2 regions of the Streptomyces sp. NBC_00236 genome follow, and region 1 is predicted to be linked to the other one. Evidence: predicted binding sites of a transcription regulator. Region 1 holds the regulator's gene; the other holds the start of a gene.

Region 1 (12,029 bases):
CGTCCCTGCTCCTGTTGGTCAGCTCGGCGTCCACGTGCGCTCTCTCCTCCTTGCGGTGACTGGTCCGTCCTCACTACTGACACGATCAACGTGCACAAAGTTGAGTCTATTCCACTCAAGGCAAAAACGGGCCCCGTCTCCGTTCCGGCCGTCCGTTCCGAGTGAACCGGCCGCTCCCCCTGCCCGCCACCGCAGCCGGTCCCGCGACTGCCTACGCTGGCGCCATGGCAGTCGACGTACGCAATCCCGCCCCGGAGTACCTCGCCTTCTGGCGCGAGTCCCATCTGTGCACCCTCACGACACCCCGCCCGGACGGCACCCCGCACGTGGTCCCGGTGTGCGTGACGTACGACCCCGAGGCCGGCCTCGCCCGCATCATCACCAACAAGAACAGCCGCAAGGTCGCCAACATCCTGGCCGCGGGCCCGGACGGCGCCCGCGTCGCGGCCTGCCAGGTGCACCGGGCCCGCTGGGCGACCCTGGAGGGCGTCGCCAGGGTGCGTACGGAGCAGGACAGGGTCGACGACGCGGTACGCCGCCACACGGAGCGCTACGAGCGCACACCCTCGCCCAACCCGGACCGCGTCGTCATCGAGATCACCCTGGACCGGGCGCTCGGCCACGGGTGACCGCCTCCACTCCGGCGGGCACTCGGCCGCGGGTGACGCCGTGCGCCCGCCGGCCCCGCGCCCGCCGTCAGCTGCCGCCCCCCGCCCAGGGCCGGCGCGGCGGCACGGGCGGCGGCGCCATGGGCGCGGGCGCCTGCGCCTGGACCGGGAGGGAAGCCGCGGCCTCCTCCTCGATCTGCGGGAGCCCGTGCGGGAAGACCGGTCCGACGGCGACCGTGCGGCCGTCGACGGCGGCGTCCATCCCTTCCCGGGCGGCGGCGTGCAGCGCCTCCAGCAGGGCGCGCGGCGGCTCGGTCCGCATCATGACCCTCTCCATGTCGGTACCGCCGAAGCCCCGGACGAAGTCGGAGACGAACTGCCCGACGAGTTCGGTGCCGCGCCGGTTGCGCCACATCACCCAGCCGAGGTAGAGGCTGGTGCCGTAGGCGAACACCGAGAGGTACGCGACGTAACTCCCGTCCTGGAGCACCATCCGGTGGGTCACCCGGGGGTGCTCGCCCGCGGTGCGGATACGGCGGAACACCGGCACCACCGGCAGCCGGCGCTCCCGCACGACCCTCGCGATCTCGGCGTACGCGGATTCGGCGTGCGTCCCCCGGCCGGCCAGCAGGACCCGCCACTCCCCGACCGGCTCGGTGATCCTCGACGCGAGGAAGACGGCGACGAAGGCGATCACGGCGATCTGCAGGCCGATGCCCATGATCCCGAGGCCGCTCCGCGGATCGCCGGCCAGGGTGATGAGCCCGGCGAAGCCGAAGGGGAGAAACACGCCGAACGCCACGCCGGCGGCCCTCAGCCACACCGCCAGGAAAGCCCTCCCGTTCACCGAGTCGTCGAAGGAGACCTCCACCTCGCGGTGGAGCAACGTCTTGTCGAGGTAGACGGCATCGCCGTCACCTCCGCGCCGGCCGGGCTGTTTGTCGACCTTGTGTCCGCTCATGAATGACCCTTGTGGTGGAAGGGCGGAGCATGGAGGACCGTGTCCCCACCCACACAGAGGCGAATTTCGACACCTTCTGTGCCGCTCCGACCGGAATGTCTCCGGGAGAAGCACAACGGCGCCACCGTGTTCAGGTCACGGTGGCGCCGTTGTGTGGGGGAGTGTCTGAGCGACGTGGAACGACGGGGGATCGCTCAGGCACTGCGGGGGGTGGCGGAGATGGTTTCGGGCTCGAACAGCTGGTGGTCACGCTGAGCGAGGTTCACAAAGATCATGTCGTACCGAATGGCACAGCGCACGGGCTGCGGCGCTCCGCGGGGCTTGCGGAGGCACCGGTAGGCGCGGAGTTCACCGTCGTCCTCACGGGCGACGACGACCGGGTCACCGAACAGAGTGACCATCAACGAATCACCACGGTGGGGGAGTGCCGTGACGAGGTCGATGAAATGCCACCCTGAGCGATAGGCGGTTGCCATCTCGCGCCGGAAGGTCCGGTCGTCCGGCGGCGTAGTCATGTCAGGCGCCCACGCGGTCGGAGACGGAAACCCAACTGATCTCACCGGCCGCCTCAGGCGCCTGAGCGAACCAGCTGATCTCACCGGGTGAGCTCGCAGCCTCGATGCTCCAGCTGATCTCACCGGGCCCGGCAGCCGCCTCGGCACTCCAGCTGATCTCATCGCTGCTCGCCAGGACGGCAAAGCCCATTGCCGCGACGAATGAGACGGCAAGCGCCGAGCGAAGCATTCGCTTATACATAGTCGGCTTCGTCCTCACTTGTGGATTCTTCTCCCCCGCACCTAAGACGATGTCTCACCTGGGCACACGAACACCACCGAGTCGATGCATCATGTTCCTGCATGTTCAGGAACCTGGGGGGTGTAGATATGGCAACAAACGAGGCAGAAGAGACACATCGTCACGGGATCACCGAACTGTGCGCCGAGGGAGCACACCTCTACGCCAGCGCGCTGCGTTCAGGCCGCATATCCCGAGCCGAAGTGGCTCCAGCACCCTGCTTGATGGACTTCGCCCTTCTGCATCCGGATCCTGACGACCCCGACTGGCTGCGCCCCCTTCCGCCGTCCGCCGCACTCGCGCAGCGGCTCCACCCCATCGAGCGCGAAATCCAGGAACGCCGACGCCGGTCCCTCGAACTGGCCGAGTCATTCGAACCGTTCATGGACATCAGCGCACAGGATCCGCCCATCACTCACGCCATCACCGTGCTGGAGGGGAAGCATCGCATCAACGCCGCACTGGACCTGGCCACCGCTGAATGCCGCACGGAGGTCCTCACCGTCCAGCCAGGAGGAGACCGTGGCGAGGACCGCCTGCGAGAAGGCCTGGAGCGCGGACTGCTGGTGGTCGACCGAGGGGTCGGTATGCGCACCCTGTACCAGCACACCGTCCGGCACAGCCAGGGCACTCTCGCCTATGCGGAACGCATGGCCGAGGGCAAGGTGGAGATCCGCACGCTCGAAGAACTCATCGCGCGCCTGATCGTCTTCGACCGGACCGTAGCCTTCATTCCTGCCAGCAACGACGACCAGATAGCCCTGGAACTACGCCATCCCGGACTGGTCGAGTACTTGATCACAGTCTTCGAGCAGCTCTGGAATCGTGCATCACCCCTGCTTGGTGCACTGCCGTACAACCCGGCGCCCAAGGGCATCAGCGGTGTCCAGCGCTCCATCGCCCAGCTTCTCGTCGAGGGCCATGTGGATGATTCGATAGCCCGCCGGCTCGGCATGAACGTCCGCACCTGCCGGGCTCACGTCGCCAAGCTGTCCGCTGTGCTGGGCAGCACCAGCCGCGCCCAACTCGGCTACCTGATAGCCCGGTCAGGAATCCTCGAACAGGACTCCTGACCGGGTACGGCCCCAAAAGATCCCCACCCCCGGGCCGGGGGGGCGCAGCCACGCAACGGGGGAGAAGCGAGGCCGCGCCCTTTGATCAGCCGGGGGAGTTCCCGGCTCCCCCGACAGGTCCACACTGGCCCGAGGACTACGCTTCCACCACCGTCATCTTGCTGCACTGCCGAAAGTGGGGGGTCAGGAATGGGCAGGGATGAGGACACACCGGTCCACGCGCACGCGGACCGCCAACTGTGCGACGCAGCAGTCACGATCTACACCGAAGCGCTCCGCACAGGACGAATACCCCGGACCGCGCTGCAGCCCGCACCGTGCTTGCTCGAGTTGGCGCTCGTGCACCCCGACCCCCAGGACGACGACTGGATCCGGCCGGTGCCGCCGTCCGCGGCCCTCGCCCACCTGCTGCAGCCCGTCATACGGGAGATTCACGAGCGCATCAGGCTCTCCGCCTCGCTCGCGGATTCCCTGGCTCCCCTGGCTTCTGTCCCCAGCGCGGACCCCAACCTCTCCATCACCGTCCTCGAAGGCATCCCGCTGATCGAGGCCGCCATTCAGAGCGCCCTGGATGGTGCACAGGAAGAAATCCTCACCCTGCAGCCGGGGAGCAGCCGCCCGGCGGAACAACTCAAGAAGGCGTTGGCACGTGCGTTGTCCACGGTCGACCGCGGCGCCACCCTCCGCCACATCTACCAGCACCCCGCGCGCTACAGCCCGACGATCAAGACCTATCTGGACGAGGTGCCCCCCGGTCACATCCAGGTCCGCACCATCGAGCAGACCGTCGAGCGGCTCTTCATCTTCGACCGCACCGTGGCCTTCATCCCCGCCAACCCCACGCGCGACGTGGCCCTGGAGATCCGTCACCCCGCGCTCGTCCGCTACCTGATCCAGGTCTACGAGGTCCTGTGGGCCCAGGCCACCCCACTCACCGAACCGCTGCAGCCGGCCCCTCCGAGCGCCACCGTCACCGCGGTCCAGCTCAGCATCGCGCGCCTCCTCATCGAAGGCCACATCGATCAGGTGGTGGCCCGCAAGCTCGGCATCAGCGTCCGCACCTGCCGCGCCCACATCGCCAAGCTCATGCAGACCTTCAACGCCACCAGCCGCACCCAACTGGGCGCCCTCCTGGCCCAGTCCGGCCTTGCCGAAAGCCCTGCGCCATGACGACGAGGCCGCTGCACGTGCACAGTGACCACGCGGTGTGCGACGCGGCGATGAGCCTGTACTCCGAGGCATTGGCCGTCGGGCGCGTCTCCCGGTCCGCGGCCACCCCGCTGCCCTGTCTCAGCGACAACGCGCTCCTCGTACCCGATCCGCTCGACAGCCGTTTCCTGCGCCCCGTACCGCCGACGGCGGCCCTCGCTCACCTGCTGCACCCCATCGCACAGGGGCTCCTGGATCAGGTGCGGGCCTCCGACCGCCTGGCCAAGGCGCTGGCACCGCTGGTCTCCTTCGGACACGACGTGCCTCACCTCGCCATCACCGTGCTCAAGGGACGCTCGACAGTCCAGGCGTCCATCAACGAATCCGCGCGAGACGTGCGCGAAGAGATCCTCACGCTTCAGCCCGGCAGCACCCGGACACCGGAAGATCTCCAACTGGCCCTGTCAGGCACGCTGCCCACGGTTGAACGGGGCGTTCGGGTGCGGCACATCTACCAGCATTCCGCGCGCTACAGCCCGGCTCTCAAGGCGTACGTGGGACAGCTGCCGAGCAGCCTCCTCCAGGTCCGCACCATGGAACAGGCCATCGAAGTCCTCATGATCTTCGACCGCACGGTCGCCTACGTCCCCGCCGAACCCGACCGCAGCGTCGCCCTGGAGATCCGCCATCCCGCGCTGGTCACCTTCCTCGCCCAGACGTACGAAACGCTCTGGGCCCAGGCCACCCCCTTCACCCAGCAGCTCCCCACCGCCCTGCCCGGGACAGCGCTCACAGCCGTCCAGCACAGCGTCGCCCGCCTCCTCGCCGAAGGGCACGTGGACGAGACCGTCGCCCACAAACTCGGCATCAGCGTCCGCACCTGCCGCGCCCACATCGCCAAACTCATGCAGACCCTCGGCGCCACCAGCCGCACCCACCTCGGCGCGCTCCTCGTCCGCTCCGGCATCGCCGAGCCCGCAGCTCCGCGTACGGCGAAAGGGCCCCCGGCGCCGCGCACAGCAGAAGAGCCCGCCACCCCCGACGTTCCGGGGTGACGGGCTCCGTGCTCGGGAAGGGTCCTGCTCAGTCCTTCGGCCGCTTCGGCCGCCAGACCACCAACGCACTGGTCTGCTGCACATCCTGATACGGGACCAGGTCGCGCCGGTACGACGCGTGCACCTGGGCCTCGCGCTGCTGCATGGCCACCGCCGCCCCGTCCACGGCCGCCGAGAGCTCGGCGACGCGCTGCTGGAGCGCCGCGACCTGATTCTCCAGTTCGATGATGCGCTTGATGCCGGCCAGATTGATGCCCTCGTCCTGCGACAACTGCTGCACGGTGCGCAGCAGCTCGATGTCGCGGGCCGAGTAGCGCCGTCCGCGTCCGGCCGTGCGGTCGGGCGAGACGAGGCCGAGGCGGTCGTACTGGCGCAGCGTCTGCGGATGCAGGCCCGAGAGCTGGGCCGCGATCGAGATCACGTACACCGGGGATTCATCGGTGAGTTCGTACGGATTGCGTCGTCGGCCGTCCACCTCAAGCTCCCTTCGCTGCCTGGAACAGCTCCGCCCGCGGGTCCTGGTCCGCGGTCGCCTTCCGGTAGGCCTCCAGCGCGTCCCGGGCGTCGGTGCCCAGGTCCGTGGGGACCGCCACCTCGACGGTGACCAGCAGGTCGCCGCGGGTGCCGTCCTTGCGGACCGCGCCCTTGCCCCGGGCCCGCATGGTACGCCCGCCCGGCGTACCGGCCGGAAGCTTCAGGGTGACCGGCGGTCCGCCGAGCGTGGGGACCTTCACCTCGCCGCCGAGCGCCGCCTCCGTGAACGTGACGGGCACGGTGACCGTGAGGTTGTCGCCCTTGCGGCCGAAGACCGGGTGGGCGTCGACGTGGACGACGACGTAGAGGTCGCCGGCCGGTCCGCCGCGCTCGCCCGGGGCTCCCTTGCCGCGCAGCCGGATCCGCTGGCCGTCGAGGACGCCCGCCGGGATCCTGACCTGCATGGTGCGGGACGACTTCGCCCGGCCGCTGCCCTTGCAGACCTCGCAGGGGTCCTGGGCGATGAGACCCCGGCCCTTGCAGTCCACGCAGGGATCGGTGAGCGAGAACCCGCCGCCGCTGCCGCGCGAGACCTGGCCGGTGCCGACGCAGGTCGGGCAGACCCTGGGGGTGCCGTTCTTGTCGCCGGTGCCGGAGCACGCCTTGCAGGGAGCCTGGCTGGACATCCGCAACGGGACCGTGGCCCCGTCGACCGCCTCGGTGAAGCTGAGCGTCACCTCGGACTCGATGTCCTGGCCGCGGCGCGGCTGCACCCGGGTGCCGGTGGTGCCGCCCCGGTTGAAGAGACCGCCGAAGACATCTCCCAGGCCACCGCCGCCGAAACCGCCGGCGCCGCCCTGCTGGCCCCCGCCCGGGGCACCTCCGAAGAGGTCCCCCAGGTCGAAGTTGAAGTTGCCCTGGGCGCCGCCGGGCCCGGCGCGGAAGCCACCGTTGCCGAAGAGGGCGCGTGCCTCGTCGTACTCCTTGCGCTTCTTGGTGTCACCGAGGACGTCGTTCGCCTCGGAGATCTCCTTGAAGCGCTCCTCCGCCTTGTCATTGCCCTTGTTGGCGTCCGGGTGGAACTCGCGGGCGAGCTTCCGGTACGCCTTCTTGATCTCGGCGTCGGTGGCGTCCTTCGGGACGCCGAGAACCTTGTAGTAGTCCTTCTCGACGAAGTCCTTCGTACTCATCGACGTCCCTCCTTCCGGACGCCCGGCCGGGTGGCCGGGTGGTGTGCTGCCAGGTGGTCGGACGGGATGTCAGACCTCCTCGCCGCCACCGCTCTCCTCGTCGTCTGCCTTCTCTTCCTTCGCAGCCGCGGGGGTCGCCCCCGGCTGGGGTTCGGCCACCGCCACCCGCGCGGGGCGGATGGTGCGCTCGCCGATCCGGTACCCGGGCTGCAGGATCGCCACGCAGGTCGTCTCCGTGACGTCCGGCGCGTACGAGTGCATCAGGGCCTCGTGGATCGTCGGGTCGAAGGGCTCGCCCTCCTTGCCGAACTGCTGCAGTCCGAGCTTGGCGACGACCGTCTCCAGCGATTCGGCCACCGACTTGAACCCGCCCACGAGCTCACCGTGCTCACGGGCCCGGCCGACGTCGTCGAGCACGGGCAGGAGCTCGGACAGGAGACCCGCGACTGCGATCTCCTTGACCGTGACCCGGTCCCGCTCCACGCGGCGGCGGTAGTTCTGGTACTCGGCCTGGAGCCGCTGGAGGTCGCCCGTGCGCTCGGAGAGCGCGGTGCGGACCTGGTCCAGCTGGGCCGTCAGTGCCGTCGTCCGGTTTGCGTCCGTCTCGTTCGCGTCCCCGGCCGGGGCCGCCGCCTCCTCCGAGGAGGGGGTGGCGGCCTTCGGCTCGGCGTCGTCAGGGGTGGCGCCGGAGGGGACGTCGGGCTTCTCCTCGAAGCCCGGAGTCTCCTCGGTCACGCCGCACCGCCCTTGGAGTCCTTCTCGTCGTCGACGATCTCGGCGTCGACGACATCGTCGTCAGCCTTGGCCTGCTCGGCGCCCGGCTGCGCGTCGGCCTGCGGGCCGCCCTCGGCCTGGGCGCTGGCGTACATCGCCTGGCCCAGCTTCTGGGAGACGGCCGCGACCTTCTCGGTGGCCGTACGGATCTCGGCGGTGTCCTCGCCCTTGAGCTTCTCCTTCAGCTCGGTGAGCGCGGTCTCCACCTCCGTCTTCACGTCACCGGGGACCTTGTCCTCGTTGTCCTTGAGGAACTTCTCCGTCTGGTAGACGAGCTGCTCGCCCTGGTTGCGGGACTCGGCGGCCTCGCGACGACGGTGGTCCTCGTCCGCGTACTGCTCGGCCTCTTCGCGCATCCGGTTGACCTCGTCCTTCGGCAGCGAGGAGCCACCGGTGACGGTCATCTTCTGCTCCTTGCCGGTGCCGAGGTCCTTGGCGGCGACGTGCATGATGCCGTTGGCGTCGATGTCGAACGCGACCTCGATCTGCGGCACACCGCGCGGGGCCGGCGGCAGACCGGTCAGCTCGAACATCCCGAGCTTCTTGTTGTACGCCGCGATCTCGCGCTCGCCCTGGTAGACCTGGATCTGCACGGACGGCTGGTTGTCCTCGGCCGTCGTGAAGATCTCGGAACGCTTGGTCGGGATCGTGGTGTTGCGCTCGATGAGCTTGGTCATGATCCCTCCCTTGGTCTCGATGCCGAGGGACAGCGGGGTGACGTCGAGGAGCAGGACGTCCTTGACCTCGCCCTTGAGGACACCGGCCTGGAGCGAGGCGCCGATGGCGACGACCTCGTCCGGGTTCACACCCTTGTTGGCGTCCTGACCGCCCGTGAGCTCCTTGACGAGCTCGGCGACGGCCGGCATACGGGTCGAGCCACCGACGAGAACGACGTGGTCGATCTCGGAGAGCTGGATGCCCGCGTCCTTGATGACGTTCTGGAACGGGTTCTTGCAGCGGTCCAGGAGGTCAGCGGTGAGCTGCTGGAACTGCGAGCGCGTGAGCTTCTCGTCCAGGTGCAGCGGGCCCTCGGCCGACGCCGTGATGTACGGCAGGTTGATCGAGGTCTCCGTCGAGGACGACAGCTCGATCTTCGCCTTCTCCGCGGCCTCGCGGAGACGCTGGAGAGCCATCTTGTCCTTGGACAGGTCCACGCCGTGCCCGTTGGCGAACTGCTTCACCAGGTAGTCGACGACGCGCTGGTCCCAGTCGTCACCACCGAGGTGGTTGTCACCGTTGGTGGCCTTCACCTCGACGACGCCGTCGCCGATCTCCAGGAGGGACACGTCGAAGGTGCCGCCACCGAGGTCGAAGACGAGGATCGTCTGGTCGTCCTTGTCGAGCCCGTACGCCAGCGCGGCGGCCGTCGGCTCGTTGACGATACGCAGGACGTTCAGGCCCGCGATCTCGCCGGCCTCCTTCGTCGCCTGACGCTCGGAGTCGTTGAAGTACGCCGGGACGGTGATGACCGCGTCGGCCACCTTCTCGCCCAGGTACGCCTCGGCGTCACGCTTGAGCTTCTGCAGGATGAAGGCGCTCATCTGCTGCGGGTTGAAGCTCTTGCCGTCGATCTCGATCTTCCAGTCAGTGCCCATGTGGCGCTTGACCGAACGGATCGTCCTGTCGACGTTCGTCACTGCCTGGCGCTTGGCGACCTCGCCGACCAGAACCTCGCCGTTCTTCGCGAAGGCGACGACGGACGGCGTGGTCCTGGCGCCTTCGGCGTTGGTGATGACGGTGGGCTCGCCGCCTTCGAGAACGCTGACGACGGAGTTAGTCGTGCCCAGGTCGATGCCGACCGCACGTGCCATTTCAATTCCTCCAACTGACTACTTGAGTGGATCTGACTCAAGGATGCATGACACCCGCTCCGGAGTCAACAGACCTGAGTCGAGTGGACTCAACTATCGTGCACGCACCTACCGCCACCAGCGAAAACATCACGACCTGTGACAGCGGACACAGTGCACATACAGTCGATCAGCGGCAATTCGGACCCACGTACGGGCGACACCTGCCCAGCCCCACGGGTCACACACCCCTCCCCATCATCGCCGCATGGGATCGTTCTGTCACAAAATGCCGTGAGCCGCGCAAAACAGGCACACGATCCATCGGCACATGATCCACCGGCAGCCGACCCACCGGCTCCGGTCGGCCGACCCAGGCAGGTGCGCACCATGCAGACGCAATGGCAAGGGCAGAGTCGCGGGCCCCGACGGCAACCCAGGCCCACGGGCCGCGGCCGACGGCCGACGCCGCCCCGCCTCGCGGCCGCCCGGAGGGCCCTGCGGGCACTGGCCCCGACGGCCCTGCCCCGCCCCACCGCGAAACGCGCCCTGGACCTGGCACTCGGCTCGGCCCTCCTGATCCTGGCCGCTCCCCTGCTCGCCGCTGCCGCCCTGACCCTCGCCGCCCAGCGCGGCTCCGGGGGCGTACTGACGCGCTCGACCCGGCTGGGGGCGGACGGCAGACCGTTCGTCCTGCGGTCACTGCGCACCCGGCGACTCCGGCTGCACGTGATCTCCCGGCTCCCCCACGTCGTACGGGGCGAGCTCTCCCTCGTCGGCCCGGCGCCGCTCGCACCGGGCGACGTACGCGGGCGGCCGACCGGTGCGAGAGACTGGCGTCTGGAACTGAAGCCCGGCCTGACCGGCCTGGCCCAGATCCGCCACCGCTCGGCCATGCCGTGGGACGAGCCGGACCTCCTCGACCAGCACTACGCCGAGCACCACCGGCCGGGCCTGGACCTGGCGATCCTCGCGGAGGCCGTCGGCGCACCCCTGTACCGGGCGGCCCGGAGCCTCGCCGGGCGCGGCAAGGCAGACCTGAGCGACACAGATCACCGCCGGCCCGGCTACAGGACGGCGGAATAAGTGGATAGTGTCAGCACAGACTGATTAAGTTACTGCTTAGTAATCGCATAGCCATCAATCGCACAGCCATCACCTGACGTCCCTGAGTACCCGAGTAATCAGCGAACATCGCTGGATCCCACCCTCGCAGGCCCGAGGAGCCCCCAATGCAACTCGCCGCGATCATCGTGTCGCTGGTGCTGACCGTCGTCGGCGTTGCGCTCATCGCCCGAGCGGTCGCGCAGATCTACCGGTTCGTCCGCCTCGGACAGCCGGTACCGGCAGGCAGCCGCACCGACGACCCCAAGCAGCGCACGATCACCCTGGTCAAGGAGTTCCTCGGCCACACCCGGATGAACCGGTGGGGCATCGTGGGCTTCGCGCACTGGTTCGTCGCGATCGGCTTCCTGACGCTGCCGCCGACGCTGCTCCAGGCGTACGGACAGCTCTTCAAGGCCGACTGGGTGCTGCCGATCATCGGTGAATGGCTGCCGTTCGAGCTCTACATCGAGTTCATCGGCCTGATGACGACGGTCGGCATCCTCGTGCTGATCGCCATCCGGCTGCTGAACCTCCCCTCCCGGGCCGGCCGCAAGTCCCGGTTCGCCGGATCCAAGGCCTGGCAGGCGTACTTCGTCGAGTACGTCATCCTCGTCATCGGCCTGGCGATCCTGACCCTGCGCGGCCTCGAGGGCGCGATCCACCACGTCGACGGCTACGAGGCCGCGTACTTCGTCTCGTACCCGCTGGTCCTCGCCTTCAAGGGACTCGCGCTCGGCTCGCTGCAGAACCTCATCTACTTCGTCGCGATGATCAAGATCGGCACCTCGCTGATCTGGATGATCACGGTCTCGCTCAACACCAACATGGGTGTCGCCTGGCACCGCTTCCTCGGCTTCCCGAACATCTGGTTCAAGCGGAACGCCGACGGCGAGGTCGCGCTGGGAGCACTCCAGCCGATGACCTCGGGCGGCCAGGAGATCGACTGGGAGGACCCGGCCGAGGACGCCGTCTTCGGTGTCTCCCAGGTCGAACAGTTCTCCTGGAAGGGCATCCTCGACTTCTCCACCTGCACGGAGTGCGGCCGCTGCCAGT
Region 2 (12,029 bases), 1.9 Mb from region 1:
CGGATCTCGTCGGCCGTGCGGTTGGACATGAGGGTGACTTCGTAGCCTCTGGACTGCAGTCCGAGGGCGAGCTGGAGCCCGGACTGGCCGGCTCCGACTATGAGTATCTTCCGCATCGCGGTTCTCCGTTGTGTGTGGCTATGCCGGGGTGTTGTCGAGAGCGTGGCCCACCAGGGCCAGCAGCGACTCGACGACGGTGATCCTGTTACGCGCGTCCATGATCACAACAGGCACGTGCGGAGGGACGGTCAGGGCCTCCCGGACGTCTTCGGCCTCGAACCCGGGTGTTCCCTCGAAGTGGTTGACGGCCACGATGTACGGCAGCCCGCAGCTCTCGAAGTAGTCGAGGGCGGGGAAGCAGTCGGCGAGGCGGCGGGTGTCGGCCATCACGACCGCGCCGATCGCGCCGCGTACGAGGTCGTCCCACATGAACCAGAAGCGCTGCTGACCCGGTGAGCCGAAGACGTACAGCACGAGGTCGTCGTCGAGCGTGAGGCGGCCGAAGTCCATCGCGACGGTCGTGGTGACCTTGTCGGGCGTGGCGCTGAGGTCGTCGGTCTCCTCGCTGGCCTGGGTCATCATCGCTTCGGTCTTCAGCGGGGTGATCTCGGAGACCGAGCCCACGAAGGTGGTCTTGCCCACGCCGAAGCCGCCCGCGACCACTATCTTCGTGGCGGTCGGGGCCCTGGTGCGGTCGAGCTGCCAGGCCTGGAGCGATTCCTCGGCCTGGTCCTTCGGCCCCGGCTGGCGCGGGGCGAACAGCGGCGACTCAGAGACGACGGAGTCCATTGAGCACCCTTTCGAGCAGTGCGCGGTCGGGCTGGCCGGTGCCGTGACCGGTCCCGTACACGCGGATCTTTCCCTGGTCGGCCAAGTCGCTGAGCAGCACCCTGACCACACCGAGCGGCATCTTCAGCAGGGCGGAGATCTCCGCGACGGTACGCATCCGGCGGCAGATCTCGACGATGGCCTGGAGCTCCGGCATGACGCGCGAGGCCAGGTTGCCGTTCGTCAGTTCGCGGCGCTCGTCGGGGGCGTCGAGCGCCGCGACGAAGGTCTCGACGAGCAGCACGTGGCCGAAGCGGGTACGGCCGCCGGTGAGCGAGTACGGGCGCACCCGCGCGGGCCGTTTGTCGGCCCCGCGCACGGGGAGCCTGCGGGCGGGTTCAGCAGCAGCGTGGGTCACTGGGCGCTCTCCATCGATTTGCGCAGCTCACTGCGGAGTTCGGGGGTGAGTACGTGTCCGGCACGGCCGACGAAGAGCGCCATGTGATAGGCGATGACGCTCATGTCGCAGTCGGGGGTGGCGTGCACACCCAGCAGCGAGCCGTCGCTGATCGACATGACGAAGACGCTGCCCTCGTCCATGGCGACCATGGTCTGCTTGACGCCGCCGCCGTCCATCAGCTTCGCGGCGCCGACGGTGAGGCTGCCGATGCCGGAGACGATGGTCGCCAGATCGGCGCTGGAGCCCCGGGGGCCGTCCTGCCGTCCTGCCACCGGGGCGACCTGGTGGCCGGGGTCGGAGGAGAGCAGCATGAGTCCGTCGGACGAGACGACGGTGACCGAGTGGACCCCTGGCACCTCCTCCACCAGATTGCTCAGCAACCAGTGAAGGTTCCGGGCCTCGGTACTCAGCCCGAATGTGCTGGGCGCAGTCAACTGCGTGCCTCCTCGACTGTGTCCCCCGTCTCTCCGGATCGGCCATCGGTTCGGCCGGCCTGCTCAGTGTGCTCGGTACGTGTGGTGACTCCGGCCGGTCCGGTGGCCTCGGCGATCTCCGCCTCGACGTCCCGGCGGCCGTCCTTCGCGCCCTGGTGGAAGCCGCCGAGCCGACGGCGCAGGGCCTCCTTGTCGACGCTGCCGGTGCGCTCGGGCGTGGGGGCCGACGCGGGCCTGACGACCTTGGGGGTGCGCTTGGGCAGCCCCTTGTCGGTGATCCGTCCGGCCTGCGGCTCGGCCTGCGGCTCCGGCTCGGGGTGGCGCGGCCCCGGGAGCGCGTCGGCCACCGGTGCGGACCGGGGGGCCGGAGCGGACTCGGGGGCCGGCTGCGGCCTGACGCTCTCGTCGGCGGTGCGCTCGTGGCGGTCGGGGCCGATGGCGTACGGGCCGGCGGCCGCGGTCTCCGGGCCGTCCCCGAAGGCGGGGGCGTGCGTGAACTCGGGGACGTCCTCGAATTCGGGCACCCGAGGGAGCCGGACCTGCATCGTGGTCTCGGCCTCGGACTCCGACGGCAGCGGGGGCTCGGGCTCCGGTGCGGGCTGCGCCGCCTGCGGGCTCTCGGGCTCGGCGGCGACCGGGGGCTCGTGGTCGGGGGCGGCCAGGCTCCCGTCCTCCGGGCCGGGTACGGGAACGGCGGCCGGGCCGGCCTCGGCGATCGTCTGCTCGGCGGCCGCGATCAGCGGGTCACCGGGCAGGGCGAGGGTGCGGCGCGGCAGCGCGTTGGAGTTGGCCTCGGCGACCGATCCGGGGAGGTTCAGCGTGGGCGCGTCCCCGAGGGCCGTGACCGGCGGCGGGGTCGCGGCCGGGGGCGCCTTCGGGAGCAGGGCCTGGGGCAGCACGACGACCGCGGTCACCCCGCTGCCCTTCTGTTCGCGCAGCTGGACCCGTACACCGTGGCGCGCGGCCAGCAGCGAGGTCACCTGGAGACCGAGACCGGCACCGTCCGCGCTCTGCTCACCCGCCTCGAAGAGCGACGGGTCGCCGAGGCGGGTGTTGAGCTCACCCATCCGTACGGACGACATACCGATGCCCTCGTCCTGCACGGAGAGCATCACCTCGCCGGTCTCCAGCAGCCAGCCGGAGAGCTGGACATGGGAGTCCGGCGGGGAGAACGAGGTGGCGTTCTCCAGGAGTTCGGCGAGGAGGTGGCTGAGGTCGTCGGCGGCGAACCCGGCGATCTGGGCGTGCGGCGGCAGGGACTGGATGGTGACCCGCTCGTACCGCTCGATCTCGCTGACCGCGGCGCGCGCCACGTCGACCAGCGGGATCGGCCCGGGGTGCCCGTGTCCGTGCTCGGCGCCCGCGAGGACCAGCATGTTCTCGCTGTGGCGGCGCATGACGGTGGCCATGTGGTCGAGCTTGAACAGCGTGCCGAGCCGCTCCGGGTCCTGTTCGCGCTCCTCCAGGGACTCGATGACTCCGAGCTGGCGCTCGACGAGGCCGAGCGTGCGCAGCGACAGGTTGACGAAGGTGTGGTGGACGGTGTTCCTCAGCTTCTCCAGCTGCGCCGTCAGGTCCGCTGTGTGGACCTGGAGTTCGGCGCGCTGGAGGGTGAGGGCCTCGCGGCCGGCGATCAGTTCGCCGCGCTCGGCCTCCAGCTTCTCGAACCGTCCGTTGAACTCGTGGAGCAGTCCGTGCAGCCGGCCGTGCAGGGCGTTGATGGAGCGGACGACCTGGGCGAACTCGTCGTTGCGGCCGGTGTAGCGGACCGGTTCGGCCGTCTCGGGCTCCGCGGCCAGGCGGCCGGCGCCGATCCGCAGGACGGCGAGCGGCTGGGTGAGGGTGCGGGCCACGGCGGTGGAGACGCCGACGGCGATGAGCAGACAGCCGCCGAGGAGCGCGATCCGCAGTTCCAGCGCCGTGACGTCGTCGTCGCGCAGTTCCCCGAGCCGCTGCACCTGGGCGGTGCCGAGGGCGGACTCGACGCCGCGCATCCGGTCGATCCGGGCGGAGAGGGCGGCCTGGAGCTTCTTGGTGCTGACCTTCTGGTCGGACTCGGAGAGCTCGGGGCGGTCGGTGAGCCCGGCGAGGTACTTCTCCGCGTTGTTGACCTCGGGGCCGGTGACCGTGGTGGACAGCTTGTCGCGGGCGGTGGCGCCGGCGGCCTGGTCGAAGTCGGCGAGGGCGGAGAGTTCACCGACCCGGGACTGCTGGGCGGCGCCGCTCAGCTCGTCGCGGGTGCGGTCCTCCTTGGTCTCGCCCTCGTCCTGGGTCTGGACGGGCAGGCCGGTGAAGGGGTCGATCTGCGGCTCGGCCGGCTCCTTGCGGGGGACGGCGAGCGCGGCGAGCAGCAGCCCGCGGGTGGCGGAGGCCTGTTCGGTGGCCCGGCCGAGCGCGAGGGGGGCGCGGACCGCCTCGGCGGCGCGCGGGGAGGTGTTGTCCGCGAGTTCCTCGGCGAGGTCGTGGAGCTTCGAGATGACCTCGGTGTACGCCTGGTGGGCCTCAAGCGCCGTGCCCTTGCCGCTGATGGCGTCGCGGCGCAGGGAGGGGATGGTGGAGAGGTCGCGGCGCAGGACTGCGGAGGCCGCGTCCCGGATCTCGTCCACCTGCTGGTCGACGCGGGCGCTGCGGCTGCCCGCGGAACCGCTCGTCGCACCGGGCTTGCCCTCCCGGCCGGCGGCGATGAACGCGGTGACCTCGTCGCGCTCGTCGGCGAGGGAGTGCGCCAGCGCGATGGCCTGCTGGTTCAGCTCCGCGAGGGTGACCAGGCGCTGCGATTCCGTCAGGTCGGAGGAGGCGCTCAGGGCCGCGGGCGCTCCCGCGGCTATGACGGTGATCCCGACGACGGCGACGCCCGCGACGAGCCGGCTGCGCACGCGCACGGTGCGCCCGCTCTCAGCCGGCGCCGACGACGCCACCTCGGAACCGCTGTGCTTGCTGCCCTTGCTCCGAGGCCGCTTCTTCTGCACCGGTGCTCGCAATCTCGACTCGTCCGCCCTTGAAGCAGAGGTGACGCTCGGTCACGTGATCGAACGCCCCGACCCCTGGTACGGCTTCCGACCATTCCAGTGCTTTTGAGAGGGGGGCGCGCATCAACCGCTCCGCCACTCGAACGAGTGAACCGCACTCCGGAGTTGGCGAACAAGTCTCCCCCCGGGGCCCTCAGGGCACACCCGCACGTCCGGCTGGATCTTCGGGGCAGGCTTTGGCAGGATGCCCGCCCGCACACTTCCCGGAGTGATTCCTTCCGCCCCACTCGCCCTTCTGACCTGCTGGTACGGGCCAATCCCCGGTCGGTGCAGGCCCCGTGAAGGCATCGTGCAGACTGGCGGCATGCGCATCGAACTCGCCACCGCCGCCGGCGCCGCCGGGCGTCCGAACGAGGACTGGGCGGCCACGGTCCTGCCCGCCTCCGGCCAGGGTGGAGGGCTCGTCCTGCTCGACGGGGTGACTCCGCCGCGAGGTGACGACGGTTGTGCGCACTCGGTCCCGTGGTTCACCGCGCGACTCGGTGGCGCCCTGGTCGAACTGTCGGGTTCGCGGCGGGATCTGCCGCTGCAAGAGATCCTCGCGGAGTCCATCCGGCGCACCGCCGACACGCACCGTTCCCTGTGTGACCTTTCTCACGTACGGACGCCGCAGGCAACGGTCGTGATGGTGCGTTGGGACGAGGCGGTGATCGAACACCTGGTGCTGTCCGACTCGGTGCTGCTGTTCGAGTCGCCGGGCGGCGCCGTCCGCGCCGTGCTGGACGACCGGCTCGACCGGCTGCCGCCGGGGTCGCTCGCCTCCGAGGCGGCCGCCGACGCGCTGCGGAACAAGGAGGGCGGCTTCTTCACCGCCGCCGCCGACCCGGCCGTCGCGGACCGCGCGGTCACCGGCCGGACGCCGCGCGCCGAGGTGCGGGCGGTTGCCGCGATGACGGACGGGGCGAGCCGCTGGACGGAGATGTTCGGCGAGGGCGACTGGGCGGCCTGCCTGGGAGTGCTCCACAAGGAGGGTCCCCAGGGGCTGATCGACCGGGTCCGGGCCCTGGAGGAAGCGGACACGGACCGTACGCACCTGCGGCGGAGCAAGCGCCACGACGACGCGACGGCGGTCTACGCGCAGCTCTGAACCATCCCGCGCGACGCCGAGCGGGATGGCCCTCCTCAGCTCTCGGCGCGGGCGTTCAACTGGTGCAGCAGCCGGGCCAGCTCCGCCACCTCGGTGCGGTCCCAGTCGGCGAGCTTGCGCACATAGCGGTCGCGGCGCGCGTCCCGGACGCTGCGGAAACGGGCCAGGCCCTCGTCTGTGAGGTGGACGAGGAAGGCCCGCCCATCGGCCGGGTCGGGCTCGCGGGCCACCAGGCCGAGGTCCTCCAGGGCGCGCAGTTGACGGCTCATCGTGGCTTTGCCGACGCCGAAGTAGGAGGCGAGGTCGGTGGCCCGCTGACGGCCGGCCGATTCCAGGCGTACGAAGAGTCCGTAGGCCGCCGCCTCCAGTTCGGGGTGCACCTCGCGCGCCATTTCACCGGAGTTGGCCCGGGCACGGCGCAGGAAGACCGCCAACTCCAGCTCCAGGGCGAGGAACTCGTGGTCCACACCACTTCCCCCGGTTGCGCCGGGTTCACTCCCGCGTTCGCTCCCGTGCACGTCAACACCCCTCATGAGCTTTCCCGCCACTGAAAGTTTCTTTCGCCGCCGGTCATCGCCGCAGCTCCACCAGTATTTCGCAGGAGTAGACCAACGGCACCGCCCAGGCCCTCTTCCGCCACCCGGGTCTACGTGCGTAGCGTCATGCATGGCATGTTCACACCATGGCATGCCGCAAGGGGTGCGTCCGCCGTGCCCCGGATCAGTAGATCCCCCCACTGAGGCCTCGGAGGCACGCAATGCCCGTGCACAGATCCGGCTCCACGACCGCCCGTCGCTCGCGCTTCGCCGCGGCGGGAACTCTGCTCGCAGCTCTCTCCCTCCTCATCGCCCTGCCCGGCGCCGCCGGCGCGTCCCCCACCGCCGGCGGCGCCGCGAAGCCCGCCCGGGGCACGGCCACGATGGGCATGGGCGTCATCGCCCACGACGGCCAGGGCAACCTGGGCGGCTCGGCCACCACCCTCGCCGCCCAGACCGAAGGCGTGGACGTGAGCAGCCACCAGGGCAACGTCGCCTGGTCGACGCTCTGGAACAGTGGTGTGAAGTGGGCCTACACCAAGGCCACCGAGGGCACGTACTACACGAACCCGTACTTCGCGCAGCAGTACAACGGCTCGTACAACGTGGGGATGATCCGCGGCGCGTACCACTTCGCCACCCCGGACACCACGAGCGGCGCCACCCAGGCCAACTACTTCGTGGACCACGGCGGCGGCTGGTCCAGGGACGGCAAGACACTGCCCGGCGTGCTCGACATCGAGTGGAACCCGTACGGCGCGCAGTGCTACGGCAAGACCGCGGCCGGGATGGTCTCCTGGATCCGCGACTTCGTGAACACCTACAAGGCGCGCACCGGGCGTGACGCGGTCATCTACACCGCGACGAGCTGGTGGCAGTCCTGCACGGGCAACAGCGCCGCCTTCGGTGCCACCAACCCGCTCTGGGTGGCCCGTTACAACACCACGGTCGGAACGCTCCCGGCCGGCTGGGGTTTCTACACGATGTGGCAGTACACCTCGTCCGGCCCGACGGTCGGCGACCACAACCACTTCAACGGCGCCCTCGACCGCGTACAGGCGCTGGCCAACGGCTAGCCACCCCGCGCCTCTTCTCCACGGAGCCCGGTGACGCACCCCGTCACCGGGCTCCGCTCCGTTCGCACGCACGTCTCCGACCAGGCATGAAGGCCCTCCACCGGCCTCGTGCCCTCACACCCGACCCCCTATACACCGCATGTATACGCGCTATGTATAGTCGTTGCAGTCCGCACATAAGTGCGACGTAAGCAATGAGGGAGTGACCCGCCTTGCCCAGTAGGACGAAGTCGATCGGTACGGGGTTGGCCGTCGCTCTTGTGACGGCGCTCACGCTGACGCTGAGCGGCTGTTCGATGGAGACCACGGCCCCCGGATCCGCCCGCGGTGACGCCGGATCGGACGCGAAGGGCTCGTTCGGGCCGGTCGACTGCCGCAAGGCGAAGTGCATAGCCCTGACCTTCGACGCGGGGCCGGCCGAGGACACCCCCCACCTGCTGGACATCCTCAAGAAGGAGAAGGTCCACGCGACGTTCTTCCTGCTGGGCAAGAACCATGTGAAGAAGCACCCCGAGACCGTCCGCCGGATCGAGGCGGAGGGCCACGAGGTCGCCAACCACACCTGGTCGCACGAGATCCTGACGGACAAGAAGCCCGCGGAGATACGCGCCGAGCTGAAGAAGACGCAGGACGCGATCGAGGCCATCACCGGCAAGAAGCCCCGGCTGATGCGTCCGCCGCAGGGCCGCACCGACGACACGGTCTCCGGGATCAGCAAGGACCTCGGGCTCTCCCAGATCCTGTGGAACGCCACCGCCAAGGACTACTCGACGACGGACTCCGCGCTCATCAAGAAGCGGATCCTCGACCAGGCGACCAAGGACGGCATCATCCTGCTGCACGACATCTACAAGGGCACGGTGCCCGCGGTGCCCGGCATCATCGAGGAACTGAAGAAGCGCGGCTACACCTTCGTCACCGTCCCTGAACTGATGGCCCCGGCCGAGCCGGTCCCGGGCACCATCTACCGCCCCTGAGCCACCGCCGCTCACGCGGAACGGCCCGCCTCCCCGCGAGGGGGAGACGGGCCGCCCGTACCGGCCGTGTCCGTGGTGCCACGCCCGTCACGCCGTGACACCTACGCCGCGGCCGGGATCCTCCGCTCCGCCGGGGCCGAGGCCGGGGCGAGGGCGATCTCCAGGACCTGGCGGACGTCCGTGACCGGGTGGACCTCCAGCGTGTCCAGCACCTCGGCGGGGACGTCGTCCAGGTCGGCCTCGTTGCGCTGCGGGATCACCACGGTGGTGATGCCCGCGCGGTGGGCGGCGAGCAGCTTCTGCTTCAGGCCGCCGATCGGCAGGACGCGTCCGGTCAGCGACACCTCACCGGTCATCGCCACATCCGTACGGACCAGCCGTCCGGAGAGCAGCGAGGCCAGCGCGGTCGTCAGGGTGATGCCGGCGCTCGGGCCGTCCTTGGGGACCGCGCCCGCCGGGAAGTGGATGTGCACGCCCCGGTCCTTGAGGTCGGCGACCGGCAGTTCCAGCTCCGCGCCGTGCGAGCGCAGGAAGCTCAGCGCGATCTGCGCGGACTCCTTCATGACGTCGCCGAGCTGACCGGTGAGGGTCAGTCCGGACGCCCCGGTCTCCGGGTCGGCGAGCGACGCCTCCACGAAGAGCACGTCACCCCCGGCCCCGGTCACCGCGAGCCCGGTGGCCACGCCCGGCACCGCGGTACGGCGCTCCGCCGGGTCCTGGGCGGACTCGGGGACGTGGTGCGGCCGGCCGATGAGCCCGCGCAGCTCCTGGTCGGTCACCGTGAACGGCAGCTCCCGGTCGCCGAGCTCGTGCTGGGCCGCGACCTTGCGCAGCAGCCGGGCGACGGCCCGCTCCAGGTTCCGGACCCCGGCCTCCCTCGTGTACTCGCCGGCCAGCTTCCGCAGCGCCGACTCGTCGAGGGCGACCTCGTCCTTCTCCAGACCGGCCCGCTCCAGCTGGCGCGGGAGCAGGTGGTCGCGGGCGATGACGACCTTCTCGTCCTCGGTGTAGCCGTCGAGCCTGACCAGCTCCATCCGGTCGAGCAGCGCCTCCGGAATGGCTTCGAGCACATTCGCCGTGGCCAGGAAGACGACATCGCTGAGGTCGAGTTCGACCTCCAGGTAGTGGTCGCGGAAGGTGTGGTTCTGGGCCGGGTCGAGCACTTCGAGGAGCGCCGCCGCCGGGTCGCCCCGGAAGTCGGAGCCGACCTTGTCGATCTCGTCGAGCAGGACCACCGGGTTCATCGAGCCGGCCTCCTTGATGGCGCGGACGATGCGGCCGGGCAGCGCGCCGACGTACGTACGGCGGTGGCCCCGGATCTCCGCCTCGTCCCGGACACCACCGAGGGCGACGCGGACGAACTTGCGCCCCATGGCGTGCGCCACGGACTCGCCGAGCGAGGTCTTCCCGACCCCGGGCGGCCCGACCAGGGCCAGCACCGCACCGCCGCGCCGGCCGCCGACCACACCCAGACCACGGTCGGCACGGCGCTTGCGCACCGCGAGGTACTCGGTGATGCGCTCCTTCACGTCCTGCAGGCCCGCGTGTTCGGCGTCGAGGATCTCCCGGGCGCCCTTGATGTCGTAGGCGTCCTCGGTCCGCTCGCTCCACGGCAGTTCCAGGACGGTGTCGAGCCAGGTCCTGATCCAGGAGCCCTCGGGGCTCTGGTCCGAGGCACGCTCCAGCTTGTCGACCTCCTTGAGCGCGGCCTCGCGGACGTGCTCGGGAAGGTCGGCGGCCTCGACGCGTGCCCGGTAGTCGTCGGACTCGTCCTCCGGGTCCCCGTTGAGTTCGGAGAGCTCCTTGCGTACGGCGTCGAGCTGGCGCCGCAGCAGGAACTCGCGCTGCTGCTTGTCGACGCCCTCCTGGACGTCCTTGGCGATGGACTCGGCGACGTCCTGCTCGGCGAGGTGTTCGCCGAGCCACTGGATGGCGAGCTTCAGCCGGGCGACCGGGTCGGCGGTCTCCAGGAGCTGCACCTTCTGGGTGGTGGTCAGGAAGGGGGAGTATCCGGAGTTGTCGGCGAGGGCGGAGACGTCCTCGATCTGCTGGACCCGGTCCACGACCTGCCAGGCGCCGCGCGTCTTCAGCCAGCTGGTGGCGAGGGCCTTGTACTCCTTGACCAGTTCGGCGACGGCTCCGGGGAGGGGTTCGGGGACGGTGCCGTCGACCCGGGTCCCCTCCACCCAGAGCGCGGCACCGGGCCCGCTGGTCCCGGCCCCGATCCGTACGCGTCCGCGACCACGGATGAGGGCACCCGGGTCGCCGTCCGAGAGCCGTCCGACCTGCTCGACGGTCCCGATGACACCGATCCCGGTGTAGGTCCCGTCGATGCGCGGAACGAGCAGCACCTCGGGCTTGCCGCCGCCCTCACGGGCTGCGGCCTGCGCGGCCTCCACGGCGGCACGCACCTCGCTGTCGGACAGGTCCAGAGGCACCACCATCCCGGGCAGCACGACTTCGTCATCGAGCGGCAGCACGGGCAGGGTCAGCGGTGTGACGGCGTTGGACTCAGTAGCCATGATCTCCCCTTCGGCACTCAAGTTGAGCTATGTGGACTCAATGCTTGTGAGCCGCTCAATGTTCCCGGGGCGTGTTCGCTGTGAGCGATCACGTGCGACTGCCGCGTCCTGCCCTGGTCCAACGCCGGGCCCGGGCGCCTTAGTCCCTCCGCCCGCGGACCGGGGCGCTCGACGTCCCGGTGCCACTCGACATCCCGGGGCCGCGCAACGTCCCGGGGCCGCGCGAAATCCCGAGGCCGCGCGAAATCCCGTGGAACACGAAGTCGCCGCCGGACACGATGGCCCCATGACCGATACCGCTCCCCCGTGCCAGGCCCTGCTCGTCGTGGACGTCCAGAAGGCCGGGGTGACCGGGGGCAGGGCCGTGCCCGGTGCGGCCGGACTGCTGGAGCGGACGGCGGACCTGATCGCCCGCGCACGCCGGAGCGGCGCGCTCGTCGTGCATCTGCAGAACGACGGCGCCCCCGGCTCGGGCGACGAGCCGCACACCCCCGGCTGGGCGCTCCACCTGCCGGTCCGGACGGGCCCCACGGAGTCCGTGATCCGCAAGACGCGGGACGACGGCTTCGCGGGGACGTCGCTGGGCTCCGTCCTGAGCGCGGCGGGCGTCGGGGCGGTCGCGGTCTGCGGCGTGATGTCGGAGATGTGCGTCCAGGCCACGGCCCGCACGGCGCTGGCGCTGGGCTACCGGGTCGTCCTCCCCCACGACGCACACGCCACGCAGGACATCCCGGCCGCCCCCGGAATCAGCGAGGCGGTCCCGGCGGCCGTGGTCTCACGCGTCGCGGCCTGGGCGATCAGTGGGGACGCCCATGTCACGGCGCGGGCCGCGGAGGTGACGTTCGCGGCGCCGCGGCCGCTCGGCAGAATGTCGTCATGAACGAGGAGCGGGGACTGAACCGGGACGGCACGATCGCCCGGGAGGGCTCGCTCGGCCGGGTGCGGCCCGCGTTCGCGCCGGTCGTGGCCGCGGCCCGTTCCCGTGTCACCGAGGTCTTCGGTCCCGCCCGGCTGGACAGCGCCTACGTCTACGGCAGCATCCCGCGCGGCACGGCCACGCCCGGGGTCTCCGACCTGGACCTGCTGCTCGCCCTGCGCGAGGAGCCCACCGGGCCGGACCGCGCCGACGCCGATGCCGTC

The links. The regulator HspR, encoded in region 1, represses chaperone genes until heat shock. The targets are predictions, from matches to a motif close to TTGAGNNNNNNNNNCTCAA.
Region 2: a site for HspR is predicted at 10,912-10,930, ahead of lon (endopeptidase La). Genes of this name have one in related genera too.

Annotation. Positions count from the first base shown of each region.
Region 1 covers NZ_CP108100.1:3,883,088-3,895,116, forward strand. The annotation lists gene clpB (ATP-dependent chaperone ClpB) at 1-34, opposite strand, end outside; gene OG446_RS17375 (pyridoxamine 5'-phosphate oxidase family protein) at 225-629, shown strand; gene OG446_RS17380 (hypothetical protein) at 697-1,569, opposite strand; gene OG446_RS17385 ((2Fe-2S)-binding protein) at 1,764-2,084, opposite strand; gene OG446_RS17390 (hypothetical protein) at 2,086-2,343, opposite strand; gene OG446_RS17395 (helix-turn-helix transcriptional regulator) at 2,427-3,437, shown strand; gene OG446_RS17400 (helix-turn-helix transcriptional regulator) at 3,627-4,607, shown strand; gene OG446_RS17405 (helix-turn-helix transcriptional regulator) at 4,604-5,641, shown strand; gene OG446_RS17410 (heat shock protein transcriptional repressor HspR) at 5,670-6,116, opposite strand; gene dnaJ (molecular chaperone DnaJ) at 6,118-7,305, opposite strand; gene grpE (nucleotide exchange factor GrpE) at 7,375-8,040, opposite strand; gene dnaK (molecular chaperone DnaK) at 8,037-9,890, opposite strand; gene OG446_RS17430 (sugar transferase) at 10,260-10,955, shown strand; gene OG446_RS17435 ((Fe-S)-binding protein) at 11,102-12,029, shown strand, end outside.
Region 2 covers NZ_CP108100.1:5,770,534-5,782,562, reverse strand. The annotation lists gene OG446_RS26225 (styrene monooxygenase/indole monooxygenase family protein) at 1-116, opposite strand, end outside; gene OG446_RS26220 (GTP-binding protein) at 139-789, opposite strand; gene OG446_RS26215 (DUF742 domain-containing protein) at 770-1,186, opposite strand; gene OG446_RS26210 (roadblock/LC7 domain-containing protein) at 1,183-1,662, opposite strand; gene OG446_RS26205 (sensor histidine kinase) at 1,659-4,631, opposite strand; gene OG446_RS26200 (protein phosphatase 2C domain-containing protein) at 4,996-5,778, shown strand; gene OG446_RS26195 (MarR family winged helix-turn-helix transcriptional regulator) at 5,814-6,311, opposite strand; gene OG446_RS26190 (lysozyme) at 6,536-7,390, shown strand; gene OG446_RS26185 (polysaccharide deacetylase family protein) at 7,687-8,367, shown strand; gene lon (endopeptidase La) at 8,469-10,889, opposite strand; gene OG446_RS26175 (cysteine hydrolase family protein) at 11,176-11,769, shown strand; gene OG446_RS26170 (nucleotidyltransferase domain-containing protein) at 11,766-12,029, shown strand, end outside.